4 regions of the Antrihabitans spumae genome follow, and region 1 is predicted to be linked to each of the others. Evidence: riboswitches for the same ligand, from Rfam matches in the RefSeq annotation. Region 1 holds a riboswitch; each other region holds the start of a gene.
What was found. A riboswitch is a leader RNA that binds a small molecule or an ion and turns the genes downstream of it on or off. The one in region 1 is predicted to bind S-adenosylmethionine.

Region 1 (5,738 bases):
AAGTCAGGGGCGTTGTGACAAATATCGAGCTGGTCGGCAGGGTACTGAGTTCGTTGCCAGCCGACGACGATCACCCGTACCGAACCGGAGCCTGGGCGCCGCAGGTCACCGAATGGGATGCGCCCGATCTCGAGTTGGTCGAAGGTGCGATACCCACCGATCTCGACGGCATCTACCTGCGCAACACCGAGAACCCCGTGGCCCCGTCAATCGGCCGATACCATCCATTCGACGGTGACGCGATGGTGCACGTCGTCGGCTTTCATGACGGAAAAGCATTCTACCGCAACAGATTCGTGCGCACCGAGGGTCTGCTGGCCGAGCAGGAGGCCGGACATGCGTTGTGGGCGGGCATATCCGAGCGACCGTCCAAGGCGATTCGTGAAGACGGCTGGGGCGCCCGCGGGCGGATGAAGGATTCGTCGAGCACCGACGTCGTTGTCCATGCGGGTGTTGCGATCACAAGCTTCTATCAGTGCGGTGACATGTACCGGCTCGATCCACTGACCCTCGACGATCTTGGCAAATCGACGTGGCACGGGCAGTTCCCCAGTGACATAGGGGTTTCCGCACACCCGAAGGTCGACGAACGCACCGGCGAGATGCTGTTCTTCAACTACGGCACCGACGCGCCCTACATGCACTACGGCGTTGTCGACGCAGACGATCGTTTGGTCCACTACGTCGACATCGAACTGCCGGGTCCGCGTCTGCCGCACGACATGGCCTACACCGAGAACTACGCGATTCTCAACGATCTGCCGTTGTTCTGGGACCCCGACATCTTGAAGAAGGGCGGTCACGCGTCGAGGTTTCGGCCGGACCTACCCACCCGGCTCGGAGTCATTCCGAGGCGCGGACAGTCGAGTGAAATCCGTTGGTTCGAAGCGGATCCCACGTATGTGCTGCACTGGTCCAACGCTTACGAGGACGGCGACGAGATAGTGTTGGAGGGCTACTTCCAGGACAATCCCGAGCCGTCGGTGCCGCCCGAATCGAGCTACTACCAACGTCTTTCGAGGTTCCTGTCGTTGGACGGTATGCAGACGAGGTTGCATCGATGGCGCTTGAACATGCGGACCGGCGCGACGACCGAAGAGCGGCTGAGCGAATCGTTGAGTGAGTTCCCGATGCTGAACCCCGACTACATCGGTCGGCCGCATCGCTACACCTATGCCACGACCGGCGTTCCGGGGTTCTTCCTGTTCGACGGGCTGCTCAAACACGACGGCACGACGGGAAATGAGGAGCACTACTCGTTCGGAGACGGCGTCTTCGGCAGTGAAACCGCGATGGCGCCCCGAATCGGGTCCACGGCTGAGGATGACGGCTACTTGATCACGCTCACTACCGACGTCGGCAACGATCGTTCCGAGTGTCTGATCTTCTCGGCGGCCGACATCACACTCGGACCGATCGCGCGGCTACGGTTGCCCGAGCGCATTTCCAGTGGCACCCACAGCACCTGGGCCTCCGGTGACAGTTTGCCGAATTGGCCTTCGGCCTCGTGAGTCCTTTCGGTGGGCCCGCCCGCCGAAAAGACTCACGAGCGGCGGAGCCGCCTAGGCCGACGCGAGGGTTCCGATGCCGAGGGCCGCAAGCATTCCCGCGCTCACGCGGGCCAGCCACTGAGTAACTTTGGGCCGCTTCAAGACGACGACCGCGCGTGACGCCGCGAAGGCAAGCGCCGCCATGACTGTTCCGGCCACCGTGGCCTCGATTACGCCTAGCGTCAAGGTGTTTCCGAATGTCACGTCGGTGACGAACTGCGGAACCACAGCAAGGTAGAACAGGCCGACTTTGGGGTTGAAGACGGTCGAAAGGAAGCCTGCGGCGGCCGCCGACTTCATCGACGCCGCGACCGCAGTCAACGGTTCGCCGGACTTGGCGGCATTGCGTCGATGCTCCAACAGAGCGTGCACACCCAGGTAGACGAGATAGATACCGCCCACGATCTTGAGTGTCCGATACGCCACGGACGACTGCTCGAGCAACGCGGCAAGGCCAGCAGCGACAACGATTGCCCAGGCGATCCCGCCGAACGCGGACCCGACCGCTGCAGCCAGGCCCGGTCGCACTCCCGCGATGCTGTAGCGAACGACCAAGAACATGTCCGGTCCGGGCGTTACTGCCAGCAGCACGCACAGGCCGGCGAAGCTGAGGAGCAGGGTGATCGTCACCCAGCGATGAGAACGCACTGGTAGGCGGTTTGGCAAACCATTTGAGCTCAGGGGGCGAGTTGCTCGGCGACCGCTATCAGTTCGGGGCTGTCGAGCGACTCCTGGACACACCGCGCGAACAGCCAGAGTCGGAGCCGGTCGCGGTCCAGATCGAGTAGCGCGGCCATCCGTCCGACGAAGGATTCAGGATCGGCGGTGAGCCGGTCGGAGGCGTCGAGCAGGTACTGAATCGGGTCGTAGGCAGGGTCGCCGAGGTAAGGCTTCGGGTCGATCGCGAGCCACGGTTCGCGTGCAGCGGCGAGGACGTTCTCGGCATGTAGGTCGGTGCACAGCAGTACGTGCCGATCTGCGGTCGAAGGCAGTGTTCTGAGCAACTCGATTCCCGCCGCTGTGATGCCTGGGTCGAGTTCATAGCTGGGTGCGTCCTGCAATTTCAGGTCGAACTCGTCGGCCCACAGATCGCACATACTGCTCAGTGGACGGAACGGATGTGGTGCCGCGGGTTCGATCCAGAGGCGTTGCAGGAGTTCGGCTATCACTTCGTCTCGCTGCAGCGGTGGCAGTGCGGCAGACAATGCGGTCCCGGGATCGCATTCCTCGATCAGTAGCGCGCAACTGTCTGTGGTTGTCACCGAATCGACCAGTCGCACAGCGCCGTTGCCGTTCCACACTCGGAGTGCGTCGGCGTCGTGCAGTGCCTCTTCGTGCCGCCACCCTACTTTGAGTACGAGGTGGTCCCCATTGTCGTTGCGCGCCTTCGCAACCCAGGATGCGACCCCGCCAGGTTGGAACGGGCGACCGACTGTGAGGGACCAACGCGCGGACAACTCGTCGATGATGCCGGGCAGGTGCTCGATCCAGGTCCGTCGCCCGACCGTGGCGAATCCGCGGGCGATCAGGTCGTCGTCGTCGTCGTCCTGCACCGACTCGAGCAGCAGGGATGGCAACTCTAATTCGCTCACGTCGCTTCAACGTACAGGGCCTCCGGCCTCGTGCGTCCTTTCGGCGGGCCCGACCTCCGAAAGGACTCACGACTCGGCGCCCCGGTTGACAAATTCGCGAGAGTTCTGCCAATCTTGGCGCAGGTCATGAGTACCAGCGTTTAGCCCCGGCTTGCTGGTCGGCAACCCTCCTCCGCGGTGGGGTGCTCCGGGTGACGACCTGGCTGACGTCCAAATACCTGGGCGCGGCAAGCGCGGACTCCGAGGTTTACAACCACCGACGGGTCCCTGGGACGATGGGATTTCGTGATGACTGCTGTATTGACCGCCGCTGTTGCCTGTGCGCCGCTGGCCCGAGTTTCAGGCTGTGACCTGCAGGTTCCGCTCGTGCAGGGTGGCGAATGCACGTACGCAAACCTCGACTACGCGGCGAGTGCGCCTGCCTTGGCTGCAGTGACCGACTGCGTTGCCGACGTGCTGCCGTACTACGCAAGTGTCCACCGTGGTGCCGGCTATGCGTCTCGCGTGTCGACCGACTGCTACGAAGGGGCCCGCGAATCCGTCGCCCGTTTTGTCGGCGCCGCCGACGACCAGGTCGTCGTCTTTACCAGGAACACCACAGACTCGTTGAACCTCCTTGCCTCCTGTGTCCCGGGCGACACCGTTGTGCTCGATATCGAGCATCACGCAAATCTGTTGCCCTGGAACAAGAACGGGCGTCGAGTGGTGACTGCCGCCGCGACGATCGACGAGACCGTCCGCCGTGTGATCGCAGAATTGTGCAGCCGTCCCGCTGCGCTCCTTGCCGTAACCGGTGCCTCCAACGTGACAGGCGAAGTACTGCCTATCGCGCGGCTTGCCGAGATCGCACACAGTTGTGGCGCAAGGATTCTCGTCGACGCTGCGCAGTTGGCGCCGCACCGTCGCATCGACCTCGCGAGCAGTGGCGTCGACTATCTCGCCTTTTCGGGACACAAGCTGTACGCGCCGTTCGGCGCGGGAGTCCTTGTCGGACGCCGTGATTGGCTCGATGCTGCCGAACCGTACCTCGCCGGTGGGGGAGCGGTCCGCGAAGTCGGCCTCACCAGCACGGAGTGGGCACCTGCTCCGCAGCGTCACGAGGCAGGCAGTCCGAACGTCATCGGTGCGGCGGCGCTGGCGGCAGCCTGCGAGCACCTGTGCACCCTCGATTGGGACGTCGTTGCCGATCACGAGCGCGACCTGTCCGATCGGCTTCGACGCGGCCTGGAACGACTGAACGGCATCAAGATTCTGCAGATCTGGGACGACACTGCCGATGCCGTCGGCATCGTGACCTTCACGGTCGACGGCTACGACCCGAGTTACGTTGCTGCCTATCTGTCTGCGGAGCACGGCATCGGCGTACGTGACGGACGATTCTGTGCGCACCCGCTCCTCGCGCGACTCGGAGTTCCCGCGGCGGTCAGGGCGAGCGTCGGACTCGGCACCTCGAGCTCTGACGTCGAACGCCTGGTGAACGCCGTAACCACACTGTGCGAAACCGGCGCGACCTGGCATTACGAAGAGATCGACGGCCGTTGGGATCCGAGCCCAGACACGAGATCCTTTCCGCGTCCCCAGTTTCGATCACCGCGAGGAGATGGCTCGCCTGCCTGCAAGTAGCGCGAGTACGCTCGCACTTATGGCATGGGAATCGAAGGGACGTCGGCTGGGACTCGTCCAGCGTCGACATGTCGATCTGTGCCGCACCGCGTCCGGCACCTGTTGAGGTCGAAGCTTTCGAACTGTTTCACATTCGAATCCGTTTCGCCCTTCAGCCCGTCACGCACGCATTTCGAGGGAATGTACCCATGTCATCGTCGGTTGTCCTTGCTCCAACCCGTCCGTTTCGTGTTGCGCTCGAACTGAGAAGTCGCCCAGCGCATGCTGATTACTGGATCGAACTGACCAACCCGCACGGATCGTCTGGGCCGCTGGATCTCGTTGCGGTCCCCCCGACCGTCGTTCGCATCACCGCGACCGACCTTCGTGAGGCGCAGCGGATTCGGCAAGGCATTCGTGCCGACCTCATCGGCAGCGGCCGGGACCCTGAATCGGTCACGGTGTTACTCGACATCGAAACCATCGTTGCCGCAACCGCTGCGGTCGCGCGGGGTCGGCTCGCCGAGGTCGAGTCCGATCCGCTGACCCGTCGTCGGAACGACTCGATCTCCTACATCGGGACGCCGTCCGGCTTGGTCGGATTGATCGCTGACATCCGGACCGCCGAGGTCGCCGACGGTGTCACAATCCGCCCGCTCGAATTGCCTGGCTCGTTGGATTTGATTGTGCAGCAGGTGGTTCCGGGCCTTGGACAGCGTGGCGTTGCAGTCGGTGCCGATGTGAACTCGGATGTGCTCAGGGCGCTTCGCGCCTCGTGAGTCCTTTTGGAGGGCCCAACCTCCGAAAGGACTCACGAGCGGCGGAGCCGCCTAGCCGTCGAGTGGAGTCGGCCGGTAGTAGCGACCGTTGTGATAGAGCAACGGCGCCGCTGCCGGCTCGTCGCCAGTCTCGTCGTGGACGCGTGTGACCAACCCGATGACCAGGGTGTGATCGCCGATCGGAATCAGCTGATCGACAACGACCCGCAACCACA
Region 2 (5,738 bases), on a different contig from region 1:
ACCATTCGTCGGTGTCGATCGGTGCGCCCGGCCCGACCATGCCGTTCCACCAACCGGGTGAAGGATGCTCGGAGTTCGCGGGACCGGTGATGTGCGAATCGCCGGTCAGCGCGTGCTCGACGAGCACGATGTTGTCCTTGTTCGGAGACAGCGCGCCCCAGCGTTGGACCGCGAGGGTGACCTCGGGAATCACTGCGCCGCTTTCGAGTACGACCTCGCCGATCGACACGCTGCCGAGCCGCCCGTCCGGAGGCGGCAGAACCGCCTCCGGACGTGCTGCTCGAGATTTACTCACTGTCAAGATGCTGCCGCCGTCAGCCCAACCTCGAGGTCGGCAAGAATGTCGGCGATACCTTCGATGCCGACTGCCAGACGGACGAGACCGGGGGTGACACCCGATGCGAGCTGTTCCTCGGGAGTCAGCTGCGAGTGGGTCGTCGAAGCCGGGTGGATCACCAGTGAACGCACGTCACCGATGTTAGCGACATGGCTGTGCAGCGTCAGCGCGTTGACGAAGCGCTTGCCTGCGTCGACGCCACCGGCCACCTCGAACGCCACGATCGCGCCTGCGCCCTTCGGCGCGAGCTTCTGTCCGAGCTCGTACCAAGGCGACGACGGCAGGCCTGCGTAGGCAACGGACGTCACCTCAGGACGGGCTTCGAGCCACTCGGCGACCGCCTTGGCGTTCTGGACGTGACGCTCGACCCGCAGGCTCAAGGTCTCGATACCTTGGCTGATCAGGAAGGCGTTGAACGGCGATATTGCCGCACCGAGGTCGCGGAGCAACTGGACACGGGCCTTCAAGGAAAAGGCCGGCGCGCCGAGATCGGCGAACACGACACCGTGGTAGCTGGGATCGGGTGTCGTGAATCCGGGGAAGCGACCCTGAGTCCAGTCGAACGTGCCACCGTCGACGATCACGCCGGCAATGGCGGAACCGTGTCCGCCGAGGTACTTCGTCGCGGAGTGCACGACGATGTCGGCGCCGTGCTTCAGCGGCTGGATCAGGTACGGCGTCGCGACGGTGTTGTCGACGATGAGCGGGATACCCGACTCGTGCGCGACGGCCGAGACACCGGGGATGTCGAAGATATCGTTCTTCGGGTTCGAGATCGTCTCACCGAAGAAGGCTTTTGTGTTCGGGCGGATTGCGGCGCGCCACTGCTCGAGGTCGTCCGGATCTTCGACGAACGACACCTCGATGCCGAGCTTGGGCAGCGAGTAGTGGAAGAGGTTGTAGGTGCCGCCGTAGAGGCGAGGGCTCGACACGATGTGGTCGCCGGCGCCTGCGATGTTCAGAATCGAGTAGGTCTCGGCGGCCTGACCCGATGCGACGAGCAGAGCTGCGACGCCGCCTTCGAGTGCCGCGACGCGCTGTTCGACGGCATCCTGAGTCGGGTTCATGATGCGGGTGTAGATGTTGCCAGGCTCGGCAAGTCCGAACAGGGCTGCGGCGTGGTCGGTGTTGTTGAACGTGTAGGACGTGGTCTGGTAGATCGGCAGTGCGCGCGCGTTGGTCGTGCCGTCGGGGACCTGGCCGACGTGAACTTGCTTGGTCTCGAAAGACCATTCGGGCGCAACGGATTCAGTCATGGAAACTCCAGAGAAAGGTAATGGGAATGCGGGGCGGGGGATGGGGTCTATCCGCTACAGCAACACATTTTGAAACCTCCTACGGCGCGCTTGCTCTCGACTGTCGAGGGCCTTGTCATCACCCGGGGCACCCCGCCGCGAAGGAGGGTTGCCGACCAGCGAGCCGGGGCTTGTCGCTGATGCTCGTGACCTGGCGAACATCGTATATGTCCGCTCCGAATAATCGAACTACCGGGGTTGGCAGATTGTGTTCCGACACGGACGACCGTCATGTTTAGCATTGATAGGCACGCTGACAGGCGCAGCCGTATACGTTGACTGTTGATGCCGCAAGCGCGCCCACAAGGTGCGTTCGCGGCCGCAGCACCGAGGGAAGACCTTCTCAGGAGGACGCGAAACACCCATGTCGAAGATCAAGGTAGAAGGCACCGTCGTCGAGCTCGACGGCGACGAGATGACGCGGATCATCTGGAAGTTCATCAAAGAAAAGCTGATCCATCCTTATCTCGACGTGAACCTGGAGTACTACGACCTCGGCATCGAATATCGGGACGAGACCGACGATCAGGTGACGGTCGACGCCGCCAACGCCATCAAGAAGCACGGTGTCGGCGTCAAGTGCGCGACCATCACGCCGGACGAAGATCGCGTCGAGGAATTCGGCCTCAAGAAGATGTGGCGTTCGCCCAACGGCACGATTCGAAATATACTGGGCGGCACGATCTTTCGTGCGCCGATCATCATCTCCAACGTGCCGCGGTTGGTCCCTGGCTGGACCAAGCCGATCATCATCGGCCGCCACGCGTTCGGCGATCAATACCGCGCGACCGACTTCAAGGTCCCCGGGCCGGGCACCGTCACCATCACCTACACACCCGACAACGGCGACGAACCGATCCAGCACGAGTTGGTGCACTTCACAGAGGAAAGCCTCGGCGGAGTCGTGCAGGGGCAGTACAACTTCAATCAGTCGATCATCGACTTCGCGCGGGCCTCGCTGAATTACGGCCTGCAGCAGAACTATCCGGTGTATTTGTCCACGAAGAACACGATCCTCAAGGCGTACGACGGCCAGTTCAAGGACACGTTCCAGGACATCTACGAAAAAGAGTTCAAGGCCGAGTTCGACGCCGCCGGATTGACTTACGAACACCGCCTCATCGACGACATGGTCGCGTCGTCGATGAAGTGGGAGGGCGGCTACGTCTGGGCTTGCAAGAACTACGACGGCGACGTGCAGTCCGATACGGTCGCCCAGGGCTTCGGCTCCCTCGGCCTGATGACCTCGGTGCTGCTTACGCCGGACGGCAAGACCTGCGAGGCCGAAGCGGCGCACGGTACGGTCACGCGGCACTATCGGCAGCATCAGGCCGGTAAGCCGACATCGACGAATCCGATTGCATCGATCTTCGCGTGGACCCGTGGACTGGAGCACCGGGGCAAACTAGACAGCACTCCCGACGTGATCGGCTTCGCGCAGGCGCTGGAAGACGTTGTCATCACGACCGTCGAGGGCGGTCAGATGACGAAGGACCTCGCACTGCTGGTCGGCGGCGATCAGGGTTATCTGACGACCGAGGAGTTCCTCGGCGCACTCGACGAGAACCTGCAGAAGGCATTGCGCTGATAGCCGCCTGTTGTCAGTGACCGACTTCACCGCCGCATCGGGATGATTTCCGCTCCTCGAGGCGGTTGTACGCAAGCGTGCCTACTACAACCGCGCCACGTGCTGAGCTGGCCAGCACCGACTCGGCCAACTCCGGAACCCGCCGCTGGGCGATGCTCGCCCTCGCGATGGGTGGTTTCGGTATCGGCACCACCGAATTCGTGGCGATGGGCCTACTTCCCGACATCGCGTCGGGCATCGGCGTATCCGAGCCGACCGCGGGCCATGTCATTTCCGCCTACGCGCTTGGCGTCGTCGTCGGAGCCCCGCTGCTTGCAGCCGCCACGGCACGCCTCCCGCGAAAGCTGGTCCTCATCGGCTTGATGGTCGCCTTCACCATCGGCAATGCCGCCACCGTGTTCGCGCCGAGCTACGAGTGGCTCATGGTCTCGCGCTTCGTCGCAGGCTTGCCACACGGTGCGTATTTCGGTGTCGCGTCCCTTGCCGCCGCGTCACTCGTTCCCGCTGGACAGCGAGCCAAAGCCGTTGCCACGGTGATGCTCGGCCTCAGCGTCGCGAACGTCGTCGGGGTCCCGGCCGCCGCTGCCCTTGGTCAACATTTCGGCTGGCGCAGCGCCTTTACGATCGTCACCGTCATCGGCGTTGCCACGGTCGCCGCGCTCGTGCGTTGGGTGCCGGACCTGCACGGCGTCGCCATAACGAATCCGATCACCGAACTCGGTGCACTGCGCCGCTCCCAGGTGTGGTTGACCCTTGCGGTCGGCACTGTCGGCTTCGGCGGCATGTTCGCCGTGTACACCTACGTCAGCACCACGCTGACCGACGTGGCCGGGTTGCCGATCGCCTGGGTTCCGGTCGTTCTGATGGTCTACGGCGTCGGGATGGTCGTCGGCAACATCGTCGGCGGCATCCTCGCCGATAGGGCGTTGATTCCCAGCCTCTTCGCGCTGCTGGCAACGATGGCCGTCGTGCTCGCGTTGTTCGTCGCTGCTGCGCACAACCCGTATACCGCAGTTGTCGGCGTGTTCGCCATCGGCGCGGCGGGAGCCGCTTTGGTCCCCGGGCTGCAAACCCGGCTGATGGACGTGGCGGCAGATGCGCAGTCGTTGGCCGCCGCGCTCAACCATGCGGCGCTCAACATCGCCAACGCAGCGGGTGCGTGGCTCGGCGGCATTGTCATCGCCGCAGGTCTCGGCTACACCGCGCCGGCAGCCGTCGGAGCGATGCTTGCCATCGCCGGATTGTTCGTACTCGGGATCTCGGTTCTTGCACAGCGCCGGACCGCCGACTGACCCGCTATACCGCTCGCAGGTGCGGCCGATAGGACGCGACGTGTTCGGAGATCAGCGCGGCCACCTTCTCCGGTGCCTCCAGCTGAGGGCAGTGGCCGACGCCTTCCATCGTGACTCGGTCGGCGACCGCCGGAAGCTCGTCGATGAACATGCTCCCGTAGCGGCGCATGGGGATGATGCGGTCGTATTCGCACAGCAGCAGCCGAGTCGGCACCTTGACATCGGCAAGGCCGGTGACTCCGCCACCCTTGAGTCCGGACCACAGCACGGGCAGGAATGCTCTGCAGTTCGACGCGGCGAGAATCATCGCCTCGGCGTCCTGTGGCTCGACGGCCTTCGCATCTTTGCTCACCAGGGGCAGGAAAGCTCGGTGTACGAGGCGATTTCGGGCCACGAAGCCGCCGACGAGTTTGCCGATCCCGACGAGGGGACCGAGTGAAAGAAATTTGAGACCGACCAGGATTGCGTCCGGGCTCAGATGACGCCAGCCGCCAGCTGGAGCCACAGCGGTCAGGGTGCGCGCGCGACCGCGACGTTCGAGTTCGAAACCGACCCAACCGCCGAGCGAGTTGCCGACGATGTGGCAGGTGTTCCAGCCGAGTTCGTCGAGTTGCTTCTCAACGGCGTCGGCGATCGCGGAGGCGCTGGCGTCCCACCCGTTCAGGGGAGGCCCACCCCAGTGACCCGCGAAGGCGGGCGCGAAGACCTCGTAGGACTCCGCCAATCGCTCGGCGACACCGCGCCAGACATGAGGGGAGAGCATAAATGGCTGCAGGAGCAGGACCGGCTCACCGGATCCCAGATGTAGCGCTGCGGTCGACTGAGTCACGCGGAAGGACCTTTCCTCGACGTCATTGTCCGGAAAAAGCTCTTGATGCTGAGTTACCCGTTACTGAGGCTCACACACGGTGATGCCGAGCGCAAGTACCCGCTCAGGCTGACGGAACCTCGAACATCTTCATAAATCCCGCGGCGAACCCGATCGAGCCGCTCACTTTGACCTTGCCGCGAACGAACATCATCTTGGCCCCCGCATTGCCGGTCGCCAGTTTCAGCAGGCTGGCCGGGCTGAGCGTGATCGTCGTCTTCGCATCGGGTGCGAGCGACTTCTCGACGCTGCACTTTCGGTCAGCGATGGTGACTGCGTAGTCGTCGGTTTCCTTGCCGCCGTTGCCTTTCCCGCTGACCCGGAACTGCATGACGACCCTGCCGTCGCGAGCCCGCTC
Region 3 (5,738 bases), on a different contig from region 1:
CGACGACATCACCGAGTTGGTGTCCCTCGGCTAGCTAGGCCAGCTAGCCGTGTTAGCTCAGGGCTTGATCGAGATCGCCGAGCAGGTCTTCGATGTCTTCGAGGCCGACCGAGATCCGGACCACCGAATCGGTGATGCCGATCGCCGCGCGGCCTTCGGGTCCCATTGCTCGGTGCGTCGTCGTCGCCGGATGTGTGATCAGCGATTTCGCGTCGCCGAGGTTGTTGGAGATGTCGACGATGCGAAGGGCGTCGAGCACTTCGAATGCACGCTTCTTGCCCATACCGTCGGGTGCGTCGAGTTCGAACGTGACGACCGTTCCGCCGCCGCTCATCTGGGTCCGGGCAAGCGCATATTGTGGATGCGATTCCAGGTACGGATATTTCACCCAACGGATCGCGTTGTGGCCTTCGAGGAACTTCGCGATGGTCAGCGCGGATTCGGTGGAGTGCCGAACGCGCAGCGGCATCGTCTCCAGTCCCTTGAGCAGGGTCCAAGCGTTGAAGGGGCTCAGCGCCGGACCGGTATGCCGCATAAGGGTTTTGACGGGTCCGTCGATGTAGTCCTGCGAACCGAGGATCGCGCCGCCGAGCACTCTGCCCTGACCGTCGATGTGCTTGGTGCCCGAGTACACAACGACGTCGGCGCCGAGTTCGAAGCTGCGCTGCAGCAGCGGCGTCGCAAAAACGTTGTCCAGCACAACTTTTGCGCCCGCTGCATGCGCGAGCTCGACGACCCGCGGAACGTCGACGAGTGACTGCATCGGGTTGGACGGCGTTTCGAAGAACACAGCCGCCGTCGGTACCGACAGTGCCTGCTCCCACTGGTCGAGGTCGTCACCGTCGACGAAGACGGTCTCGACACCCCAGCGCGGCAGGATTTCGTTGCAGACGACGAAACACGAGCCGAACAGACTGCGCGCTGCGACCAGACGATCGCCTGCGCCGAGCAGTGCACCGAGTGCGGTGAACACGGCAGCCATGCCACTCGCGGTGGCGAAACATGCCTCTGCACCGTCGATGAGCCGCATACGTTCTTCGAACATCGCAACCGTCGGGTTGCCGTAGCGCGAGTAGACGAAATGATCGACTTCGCCGGTGAACGCGGCTTCGGCAGCTCCAGCGCTCTCGTAGACGAAGCCGGACGTCAGATACAGGGCCTCGGCGTTCTCTTCGAAACCCGAACGCATCAGTCCGCCACGGACGCCGATGGTCGCGGGACCGACTCCCGCCGGGAGTGGCTTCTCGAACGCTCCACCGGTCGGGCGGCTGATCTTGCCGTCACTCATGACTGCGTCCAGGGCAACCCGATGGCACGCCAACCGATCGCGCCGCGGTGGCCGTCTGCGTCGATCGGGCCTTCGAAACCTTCGAGAATGTTGTAGGACGGGCCGATCCCTGCCGCGGTGGCTGCCTTTGCCGCGCCGACCGATCGTTGACCCGAACGGCAGAGAAACACGACCGGCCGTTCGACTCCGGGTGTGAGACCTGCCTCTTTCAGCTGGTCGACGAAGTTGTCGTTGCGTGCGCCGCCCGGGTAGCCGACCCATTCGACCAGCAACGACTTGCGGCCGATCGAGGTGGTGTCGGCGACGCCGACGAACTTCCATTCGGCCTCGGTGCGGACGTCGACGAGCACCGCGTCGGGGTGCTCGGTCAACAGATCCCACGCCTGCTGCGGAGTGATATCGCCTGCATAGCTCACGTCATGCGCCTTTCACAATGCCCTGGACTCGCCGGCACTGCACTGGCCTTGGAGTCCGCGCTTGCCGCGTCCGGAATTGAAGCACGGCCAGGTCGTCACCCGGAGCACCCCACCGCGGAGGAGGGTTGCCGACCAGCTAGCCGGGGCTGTTCGCTGGTACTCATGACCTCAGCAGAGGATCGCTCGCTACCCGTGCTTCTGTCAACTTCTGCGTATGCAATCGCGAGTAATTGCGATCAGTTGCACACCAGCCAGCCGCCATCGCTGCGGACGAAGTTCCATTCCGCGACCGGCAGGTCCTTCTCGTCGGCAGCGACGGTGACGTCGGCCTTTGCGCGGTCGCCGTCGACTTTCACGTTCTCGACCTTGCTGTAGGTGATCTTGTCGCCACCGGGCTTCACGACGAAGGCATTGTCGTCGAAACCGGGACAGACAGCACCCTTCAACTGCGCATCCTCACCGTTGCGAGCCTTGATGTAGGCAATGGTCGCCTGGTCGACGCGCTGCGCTTCGGAGACGTTCTCCTCGGCAGGTGACACGATGCCGCCGATGACGATGGCCGCGATGATCGCCGCTACGACCGCGACGGCAGCGATGAACGGGACGGGGGTGCGCTCCCACTTGGACTCGGTGTCGGCGCCCTCGACGACCGCATTCGTGTCTGCGGAATCCGCGGCGACCTGCTGCGCTGCCTCGTCGCCCCTGTTGTTGCGCTTCTTCTTCTTGGCGGTCACGAGGGAATCCTCCACGGGCGCCGCGTGTGGGGCAAACGCGCACCCTGCAAGTCGGCGTGCGGGGTGACGATAGACTTCAACGGCTGAGCCTGCCGCGCACATCTCCCGAGCGGATCGGTTCGGCCGTTGCTTTGGCAGATTAGAGATTTGGCTAATTAGGCTTAGCTAAGTTTAAGCTCGCGTCAGCGAACGTCCATTTCGTCGAAAAGGTGCACGGTAGAAGATGACAGACCAGTCTCGAGCGGCTCAGTCGCCCGCCCAGTCCCGTCCGCTTCGCGTGGCCATCATCGGCGCAGGTCCGGCAGGTATCTACGCCGCTGACGCGCTGATGAAATCCGACGCCGAGGTCAGCATCGACCTCTTCGAACGTATGCCTGCACCGTTCGGCCTCATCCGCTACGGCGTCGCACCCGATCACCCGCGCATCAAGGGCATCATCACCGCACTGCACAAGGTGCTCGACAAAGAGCACGTTCGGCTGCTCGGCAACATCGACTACGGCACCGACATCGATTTGACGACGCTGCAGCGTTTTTATGACGCCGTGATCTTCTCCACCGGCGCCAACGCCGACCGCGCACTCGAAATCCCCGGCGTCGATCTCGAAGGCTCCTACGGCGCCGCCGACTTCGTTTCCTGGTACGACGGGCACCCCGATGTGCCCCGCAACTGGCCGCTCGAGGCCGAGAAGGTCGCTGTTCTCGGTGTCGGCAATGTCGCTCTCGACGTCGCCCGTGTGCTCGCCAAGACCGGCGACGAGCTGCTGCCGACCGAAATCCCCGCCAACGTCTACGAAGGCCTCAAAGCGAACAAGGCCGTCGAAGTGCATGTGTTCGGTCGCCGCGGACCCGCGCAGGCCAAGTTCACGCCGCTCGAACTGCGCGAACTCGATCATTCCCCGACGATCGAAGTGATCGTCGACCCCGAGGACATCGACTACGACGCAGGTTCGGAAGCGGCTCGCCGCAACTCCAAGATCGTCGACATGGTCGCAAACACCATCCAGGACTGGGCGATCCGCGACGTCGGCAACCGCCCCCACAAACTGTTCCTGCACTTCTTCGAATCGCCGACCGAAATCCTCGGCAAGGACGGCAAGGTCGTCGGACTGCGGACCGAACGCACCGAACTCGACGGCACCGGCAACGTCCGCGGCACCGGCAAGTTCAAGGAATGGGAGATCGGCGCCGTCTACCGCGCTGTCGGGTACCTGTCGCAGAACGTCTCGGACCTGCCTTTCGACGATCAAGCCGGGACCGTGCCGAACGAAGCGGGCCGGGTGCTGGACGACGAAGGCAACCACGTCGCCGCGACCTATGTCACCGGCTGGATCAAGCGTGGCCCGGTCGGACTCATCGGCCACACCAAGGGCGATGCGAACGAGACTGTGGCATGCCTGCTCGATGACAGCGAAAGCTTCACCGGCGCAACGGAACCCGAGGAAAGCTCGATCATCGAATTCCTGGAGAGCAAGTCCATTCCGTTCACGACGTGGCAGGGCTGGTACCGCCTGGACGCCCACGAACGTTCCCTCGGTGAGCCGGAGGGCCGCGAACGTATCAAGGTCGTCGAGCGCGAAGACATGCTCCGCGCCAGCGAGCCGCACAAGGCCTAGTAGCGAGCAGCCTGATCCCCCACCTGCCTCGTCCGGGCGTGAAATACGCCGCATCTTGGCTTGCCCGCTTGGCTTGTGGGGCATGCTTAGAGCTGTGTTCGACGCCCATCTTCACATCATCGACCCGCGGTTTCCGCTGGTCGGAAACAACGGCTATCTTCCGGAACACTTCACGATCGCCCAGTACCGCGAGCGGATGAGCGGTTTCGGCGTCGAAGGCGGTGCCGTCGTCAGCGGGTCGTGGCAGGAAACCGACCAGACCTACCTGGTGGCAGCTCTTGCCGAGCTCGGCGACAGCTGGGTCGGGGTGACACAACTAGACCCCGATGCGACCGACGACGACATCGTCGAACTCGATCGGGCAGGGGTACGTGCGATCCGTTTCAACCTCAAGCGCGGAGCCATCGATATCGCCGGGTTGACCCTGCAGGCCTTGCGCGCCCACGAGATTGCCGGGTGGCACGCCGAGCTCTATGTCGACGGCTCGCTACTGCCGTCGCTGGAACCCGTGTTGGCGAAGCTGCCCGCCGCAAGCGTCGATCATATGGGCATGTCCACCGACGGGCTGCCGTACCTGCTGAATCTCGTCGACCGCGGGGTCAAGGTGAAGGCAACCGGCTTCGGTCGGGTCGACATGGACATCCTCGACACGTTGCGGCAGATACATGCGGTGAGTCCCGAAGCATTGATGTTCGGGTCGGACCTACCGGGGACGCGTGCGCAACGTGCGTTCGATGCCTCGGATATCGATGTGATCGCCGACGCCGTCGGCGACGACCTTGCCGCGGTGCTCGATACCAATGCACGCCGGTTCTACCGGGTGCCACCGAAACGTGCTGTCCAGCAGAGCGAATCGTCGGTAGCACTGGGCTGAGGCGCGCATCACGTCGCGATTGCGGCTACCAACCAGATGCCGCTCGCGAGCAGCGCACCGAGCAGTTCGATCAGCATCGAAAGGCCGACCGCCTTGGTGGCGTGCCACGTCGCGGGCCACGCCTGGTCGTGACGCGAAAGCCGCTGCAGCTCGGACAGATACGTGCCGAGGATGAAGCCGATGAACAGGCCGATCACCGGGACGACGAAGAACCCGACGATGCCGAACAGCGCACCGATCACGAGGGACCGCTTCGGCACCCCGGCGTCGCGCATCTTCTTTCCTGGCCAGGTGTACTTGACTACACCCGAGATGACAAGCAGCACAGTGCAAATCGCGAAAACGGCCCAGCTGCTCACACCGCCCTCGACGATCGCCCAGACCAGGATCGCACCGAATACCAGCACAACGCCGGGCAAAATCGGGACCACGACGCCGATGAGACCGACGAGGATCACCAGGCCGACGAGGAGCTCACCCCAGCCGCTCATGCGGCTGCCGCGATCCGAGCGGCAGGTACGAGATTGATCATGGGCCAAACCCTATCCGGGCAAACCACCCATCGCGCGGTGCGCCCGCGCGGGCGAAGTCGCCAACGCTATTGACCCGCGGCCAACGGCACCCGCTCGTGCGTGAAGAACGCCGATTCGTACACTGTCGAATCGTAAGCATGTCGAATCGGAAGCTTGTCGAATCGGAAGCTTGTCGAATCGGAAGCTTGTCGAATCGAGACCCAGCTCCAACCCGGAACGAGGATGCAGAGTGACCACAGCGAAACAAGGCCCGCTAGCCGGAGTACGCGTCGTCGAAT
Region 4 (5,738 bases), on a different contig from region 1:
CGAGGCAGGTCGATCCGGAGGCCGAAGAGTTTGACGAAGCGTGCGGACCTGCCGAGTATTTCGTACAGGCCGTCAGCGCCGCGTTTGGCGATATCGCCGGTACGAAGCTCGTCGACCGTTGCTCCGGCGGCGAGATCTGCCGCCGATTCGGCGTAGCCCATCATCACGTTCGGGCCCGAGTAGACGAGTTCGCCCGCGTCGGGATCGATTTCGTCCCCGCTGCGGTCGATGCGAAAAGACCCACCGGGTATCGCGACACCGATCGCGTTCGGATGCGACCGTGCCAGGTGCGGTGGGAGATACGCCATCCGAGCGGTCGCTTCCGTTGCGCCGTACATGACGAACAGATCCCAGCCGTCGCGTTCGCCGAGTGCGGCGTACCGTGCGACCCGGTCGGGAGCGAGCCGACCGCCTGCCTGGGTGAGGTAGCGCAGATGCGGCAGGTGCATGTGCTCGAATCCGATTTTGTCGAGCAGATCGAACGTATAGGGGACGCCGGCAAACGTTGTCGCCCGATGCCGACCGAAAAGGTCCCAGAACTCGGCATCGACGACAGACGCGTCCGTCAGCACGATTCCGGCACCCCGAAGCAGGTGACTGTGCAGGACCGACAAGCCGTAGCAATAGTTCATCGGAAGGCTGGTCATCGCTCGGTCGGTGTGGCGGATGTCGAGGTAGGTTGCAATCGATTCGGCGTTCGATCGCAGGTTCGCGCGTGAGAGGCGAACCAGCTTCGGCGAACCAGTCGAACCCGACGTGCTGAGCAGCAGTGCCAGATCGGGATGCAGCGTGTGCCTGGACACCGACCGTCGTTCGTCGAAATGCCAACTGCCGCTGCGCTGTTCGATCACGATGTCGGGATCGTAGGTATCGACGAGGGACGTCGCGTCGTACTGCGGATCGCCCGGCACGAGTAACACCGGCTGACGGGCGGCGAGCGCTCCGAGGTATGCGACGACCGCCTCGATGTCGTTGCGACCCGCGATCAGCACCAACCGCCGTTCGGTCCCGAAGCGTGCGGCGGCATCGTGCACGAGCGCGGCGAGGCGGCGGTAGGACACCTCGTCGGTGCCCGACACGATTGCTGTGCGCTCACCATGGCGCGCCAGCTCGTCGACGAGTCGCGTCGTCGCACGTTCGGTTGATGGCGCCACCACCGGATCATAGTTGGCAAGGCTTACCTCGCACACCGAGCGATGTCAGACCGGTTCGGTCTCGGCCCGCGGACGCGGCATCAGCACCGGTGCCACCAGTGCGAGCAGCACCGCGGGAATCACGAACGCAGTGGTCGGGTGCACACCGTAGAGCGGTGTGAGCAGCACCGGCGCGAGCGCCTGCCCCGAGAAGCGCAACGACTGCACAACCGAGAGCGCGCCGCCCTGATTCGGTCCGCGCAGGCCGAGTACCGCTGCATTGACGCCGACGAGGATGCCCTGACCCGCAACGCCTGCGGCGGCCCACGCGGCAGCGGCGACGACGAGCAGTCCGGCGGTCCCCGCGAGCGTGACGAGAACGGCACCGCAGGTGGCGCCGATCAGTACCGACCGGCGCGCACCGATCCTGTCGATCGCATTTCCGACGGGCCGGGCGGCGATGATTCCTGCGATTCCGAAGCCGGTGAGCAGCAGGCCACGCTGCGTGGGGCCGAGGCCGAACGCATCCTCGGCGCGGAAGGCGACCAGAAAGTTCAGACCGCCGAGTGCGCCCCATCCGAGGAACGCGACCAGTCCGATGCGTACGACATCCGGCCGTAAAGCTTGGCGCAGCTTCACTTCGCGTCCCGACACCTGTGCGCCGGTGGGCAATCCGACGATTCCCAATATCGCTGCGACCACAGCAACGGCGACGAACGCGAGCCGCCAATTCACCTCTGCCGCAAGCCCGCCCACCAGCGGCGCCGTCGTCTGGCCTGCTGCCTGCAGTGCCGAGAACGTGCCGAGCGCACGACCGAGCCGCGCCTTGGGAGTTATCGACGCAAGCGATGCCAACAGCAGGGGAGTGGTGAAGGCATTCGCGCACCCCTGAATTGCTCTCGGTACCAACAGAAACGACAGACTCGGTGCGACGACGCAGGCCAGCGACGCGACGACGTACACGGCGTAAGCGATTCGGACAGTGCGGAATTGACCCCAGCGTGCACCGAGTGTGCCGGAGACCAACATCAAGATTGCGAAGGGGAACAGGTACGCCGCGAGCGTCGATGCTGCTGCGGGAGAGCTGACGCCGAGGTCGTTGCCCATCTCCGGGAGCATCGCCGTGACGACTCCGCCACCGAACGGTCCGAGAAACCCACCCGCGTAGAGGGCGAGCGTGCGGAGGCGACTCACGCTGTGGTCCTCACCCGTGGTTACAGTCCGAAGCTGCCAGGCCCGCGCCGGCGAAGGTACTTTTCGAATTCGGCTGCGAGCGCATCGCCGTCGATCTTGGAGATGGCGTCGGAGATGTCGATCTCGGCGTCGCCACGTTCTTCCAGCGAGCGGACGTACTCGGCGATTTCTTCGTCCTCGGCCGTCATCTCCGTGACCGCCTCTTCCCAATCCTCGGCCTGGGTCGGTAGTTCACCGAGCGGAACCTCGACGTCGAGCACGTCCTCGACCCGCTGCAGCAAGGCGATCGTCGCCTTCGGATTGGGCGGCTGCGACACGTAATGCGGAACGGCCGCCCAGAACGACACCGCGGGAACACCCGCCTTGACGCAGTGGTCCTGCAGCACGCCGGTGATGCCGGTCGGGCCCTCGTACCTGGTCTGTTCGAGTTTGAACTGCTCGGCGGCCTCTTTGCTGTAGGCCGAACCGGTGACCGGAACCGGGCGGGTGTGCGGGGTATCGGCGAGCAGCGCGCCGAGGATCACGACGGTGCTGACGCCGAGTTGCTCGACGAATTCGAGCAGATCGTCGCAGAAACTGCGCCAGCGCATGTTGGGCTCGATACCGCGAAGCAGCACAACATCGCGTTCGCTACCGGGAGGCGAACACACCGACAGCATGGTCGACGGCCACTGGATCTCCCGGGTGACGCCGTCGATCTGCTTCACCGTCGGTCGATTTACCTGGTAGTCGTAATAATCCTCGGAATCGAGCTCTGCCAGCGGCTCGGCATCCCAGATCAGTTCGAGATGCTCGACTGCACCGCTTGCCGCATCACCGGCGTCGTTCCAGCCTTCGAACGCCGCGACGAGGATCGGATCGCGCAGCGTAGGCAGATCGAGGTCGGCTACGACCGGGAACTCTTCGGAACTCACCGACACAGCCTACGACCAGGGCGGGTCCGCCTCTTCACATAGCGCCGTTTGACAACGAAAGCCATCCCCTGCCAGCCTTGACGTTGGTCATGAGTACCAGCGCACAGCCCCGGCTCGCTGGTCGGCAACCCTCCGCCACGGTGGGGTGCTCCGGGTGACGACCAGGCCGCACGTCCGATTCGGGTGCGGCAAGCGTGGATAGACGAGGGGATGTGCCGATGGTTGCCGCTGCACCGCGTAGTTCTGGCCGTGAGCCGGATACGTCTGAAGATCACACTGTTGAGGCCCCCACTATTCTGGAGCGCATGTCTTTGCCACTGCACTCTGCACTGCTCGATGCGCTCGATCAGCGTGTTGTCATCGGCGACGGTGCGATGGGCACGATGTTGCAGGCTGCCGACCTCACCCTCGACGATTTTCTCGGGCTGGAGGGCTGCAACGAAATTCTCAACGACACGCGCCCCGATGTGCTCAAAGACATTCACCGCGCGTATTTCGAAGCGGGCGCCGACGCAGTCGAGACGAACACCTTCGGCTGCAACCTGCCGAACCTTGCCGATTACGACATCTCCGATCGCATTCGTGAGCTGTCCGAGAAGGGCACTCAGCTAGCGCGCGACGTTGCCGACGAGATGGGTCCAGGTCGCGACAGGATGCCACGTTTCGTCCTCGGTTCGATGGGCCCCGGCACCAAGCTGCCCACCCTCGGACACGCCCCGTACGCCGTGTTGCGCGACGCCTACACGGAGTCCGCGCTCGGCATGATCGACGGTGGTGCCGACGCCATCCTGATCGAGACGTGTCAGGACCTGCTGCAGGTCAAGGCCGCGATCATCGGCAGCCAGAACGCGATGGCAAAGCTCGGCAGGCGGCTGCCGATCATCACCCACGTCACTGTGGAAACAACCGGAACCATGCTGGTCGGCAGCGAGATCGGCGCCGCGCTGACGGCTATCGAGCCGCTCGGCGTCGACCTGATCGGGCTCAACTGCGCAACGGGACCCGACGAGATGAGCGAGCACCTCCGCCATCTTTCGAAGTACTCGAAGCTGCCGGTGTCGGTGATGCCGAACGCAGGTCTGCCAGTCCTCGGTGCCAACGGCGCGGAATACCCGCTGTCACCGGAAGAGCTGGCAATCGCACTGAGTGGTTTCGTACGCGAATACGGTCTGGCGTTGGTCGGCGGCTGTTGCGGCACAACGCCAGAGCACATTCGTCAGGTTGCGGCGGCCGTGCGCGATGTCGAGCGGGGCACGCGTAAGCACATCAGCGAGCCTGGCGTTTCTTCGCTCTACACGGCAGTGCCTTTCGAGCAGGATGCCAGCATCCTGATGATCGGCGAACGTACGAACTCCAACGGCTCCAAGGCTTTTCGTGAGGCGATGCTTGCCGAGGACTACGAGAAGTGCCTCGATATCGCGAAGGATCAGACGCGCGACGGCGCGCACATGCTCGACCTCAACGTCGACTACGTTGGCCGTGACGGTGCCGCGGACATGTCTGCTCTCGCAAGCAGATTGGCGACCGCGTCGACGTTGCCGATCATGCTCGACTCCACCGAACCCGCTGTGCTGAAGGCTGGTCTAGAACACCTCGGCGGGCGTTGCGCGGTCAACTCCGTCAACTACGAGGACGGCGACGGACCCGATTCGCGCTTCCAGCAGATCATGTCGCTCGTGAAGGAACACGGTGCGGCGGTCGTCGCGTTGACGATCGACGAAGAGGGTCAGGCGCGTACCGCCGAGTGGAAGGTCCGGATCGCCGAGCGGCTGATCGCGGACATCACCGGCAACTGGGGATTGTCGGAGAGCGACATCATCATCGACGCTCTCACGTTCCCGATCTCGACGGGCCAGGAGGAGGTCCGGCGCGACGGCATCGAGACGATCGAGGCCATCCGCGAGATCAAGCGGCTGCATCCGGAGATCCACACGACACTCGGGCTTTCCAACATCTCGTTCGGCCTCAATCCCGCTGCGCGGCAGGTGCTCAACTCCGTGTTCCTGAACGAGTGCATCGAGGCCGGTCTCGACACCGCGATCGTGCATGCGTCGAAGATCCTGCCGATGGCGCGGATCCCCGAGGAACAGCGGCAGACCGCACTCGACCTCGTTTACGACCGTCGCCGCGACGACTACGACCCGCTGCAGACGTTGATGGCGCTGTTCGAAGGCGTCTCGGCGGCCGATGCCCGTGAGTCGAGAGCCGAGGAGTTGGCCAAGCTGCCGCTGTTCGAGCGGCTGGAACGCCGGATCGTCGACGGTGACCGAAACGGTCTCGACGTCGATCTCGACGAGGCGATGCTCACCAAGAAGCCCCTCGAAATCATCAACGAGACGTTGCTGTCCGGGATGAAGACGGTCGGCGAACTGTTCGGCTCCGGTCAGATGCAGTTGCCTTTCGTGCTGCAGTCTGCCGAAGTGATGAAGGCTGCTGTCGCCTATCTGGAACCTCACATGGAGGCGACCGACGACGACGGCAAGGGCCGCATGGTGAT

Region 2: it holds a riboswitch for S-adenosylmethionine, as region 1 does, so the genes downstream of both, ACHIRB_RS16390 (bifunctional o-acetylhomoserine/o-acetylserine sulfhydrylase) here and ACHIRB_RS22650 (aminotransferase class V-fold PLP-dependent enzyme) in region 1, are expected to answer to the same signal.
Region 3: it holds a riboswitch for S-adenosylmethionine, as region 1 does, so the genes downstream of both, ACHIRB_RS02155 (rhodanese-like domain-containing protein) here and ACHIRB_RS22650 (aminotransferase class V-fold PLP-dependent enzyme) in region 1, are expected to answer to the same signal.
Region 4: it holds a riboswitch for S-adenosylmethionine, as region 1 does, so the genes downstream of both, metH (methionine synthase) here and ACHIRB_RS22650 (aminotransferase class V-fold PLP-dependent enzyme) in region 1, are expected to answer to the same signal.

The regions. Positions count from the first base shown of each region.
Region 1 is NZ_JBIMSN010000106.1:116,345-122,082, reverse strand. It holds gene ACHIRB_RS22670 (acetyl-CoA acetyltransferase) at 1-18, shown strand, start outside; gene ACHIRB_RS22665 (carotenoid oxygenase family protein) at 15-1,511, shown strand; gene ACHIRB_RS22660 (LysE family translocator) at 1,563-2,180, opposite strand; gene ACHIRB_RS22655 (aminoglycoside phosphotransferase family protein) at 2,228-3,142, opposite strand; SAM riboswitch class IV at 3,265-3,382, shown strand; gene ACHIRB_RS22650 (aminotransferase class V-fold PLP-dependent enzyme) at 3,431-4,765, shown strand; gene ACHIRB_RS22645 (putative leader peptide) at 4,743-4,871, shown strand; gene ACHIRB_RS22640 (hypothetical protein) at 4,954-5,523, shown strand; gene ACHIRB_RS22635 (flavin reductase family protein) at 5,575-5,738, opposite strand, start outside.
Region 2 is NZ_JBIMSN010000062.1:233,192-238,929, forward strand. It holds gene metX (homoserine O-acetyltransferase MetX) at 1-301, opposite strand, end outside; gene ACHIRB_RS16390 (bifunctional o-acetylhomoserine/o-acetylserine sulfhydrylase) at 298-1,593, opposite strand; SAM riboswitch class IV at 1,675-1,784, opposite strand; gene ACHIRB_RS16395 (NADP-dependent isocitrate dehydrogenase) at 1,997-3,220, shown strand; gene ACHIRB_RS16400 (MFS transporter) at 3,298-4,512, shown strand; gene ACHIRB_RS16405 (alpha/beta fold hydrolase) at 4,517-5,341, opposite strand; gene ACHIRB_RS16410 (SCP2 sterol-binding domain-containing protein) at 5,445-5,738, opposite strand, start outside.
Region 3 is NZ_JBIMSN010000008.1:64,689-70,426, reverse strand. It holds gene ACHIRB_RS02165 (transglutaminase-like domain-containing protein) at 1-34, shown strand, start outside; gene ACHIRB_RS02160 (O-succinylhomoserine sulfhydrylase) at 53-1,288, opposite strand; gene ACHIRB_RS02155 (rhodanese-like domain-containing protein) at 1,285-1,704, opposite strand; SAM riboswitch class IV at 1,757-1,872, opposite strand; gene ACHIRB_RS02150 (Rv0361 family membrane protein) at 1,941-2,438, opposite strand; gene ACHIRB_RS02145 (FAD-dependent oxidoreductase) at 2,662-4,053, shown strand; gene ACHIRB_RS02140 (amidohydrolase family protein) at 4,148-4,927, shown strand; gene ACHIRB_RS02135 (DUF456 domain-containing protein) at 4,936-5,418, opposite strand; gene ACHIRB_RS02130 (CaiB/BaiF CoA transferase family protein) at 5,690-5,738, shown strand, end outside.
Region 4 is NZ_JBIMSN010000016.1:50,996-56,733, reverse strand. It holds gene ACHIRB_RS03645 (AMP-binding protein) at 1-1,154, opposite strand, end outside; gene ACHIRB_RS03640 (MFS transporter) at 1,200-2,327, opposite strand; gene ACHIRB_RS03635 (PAC2 family protein) at 2,348-3,241, opposite strand; SAM riboswitch class IV at 3,327-3,442, shown strand; gene metH (methionine synthase) at 3,547-5,738, shown strand, end outside.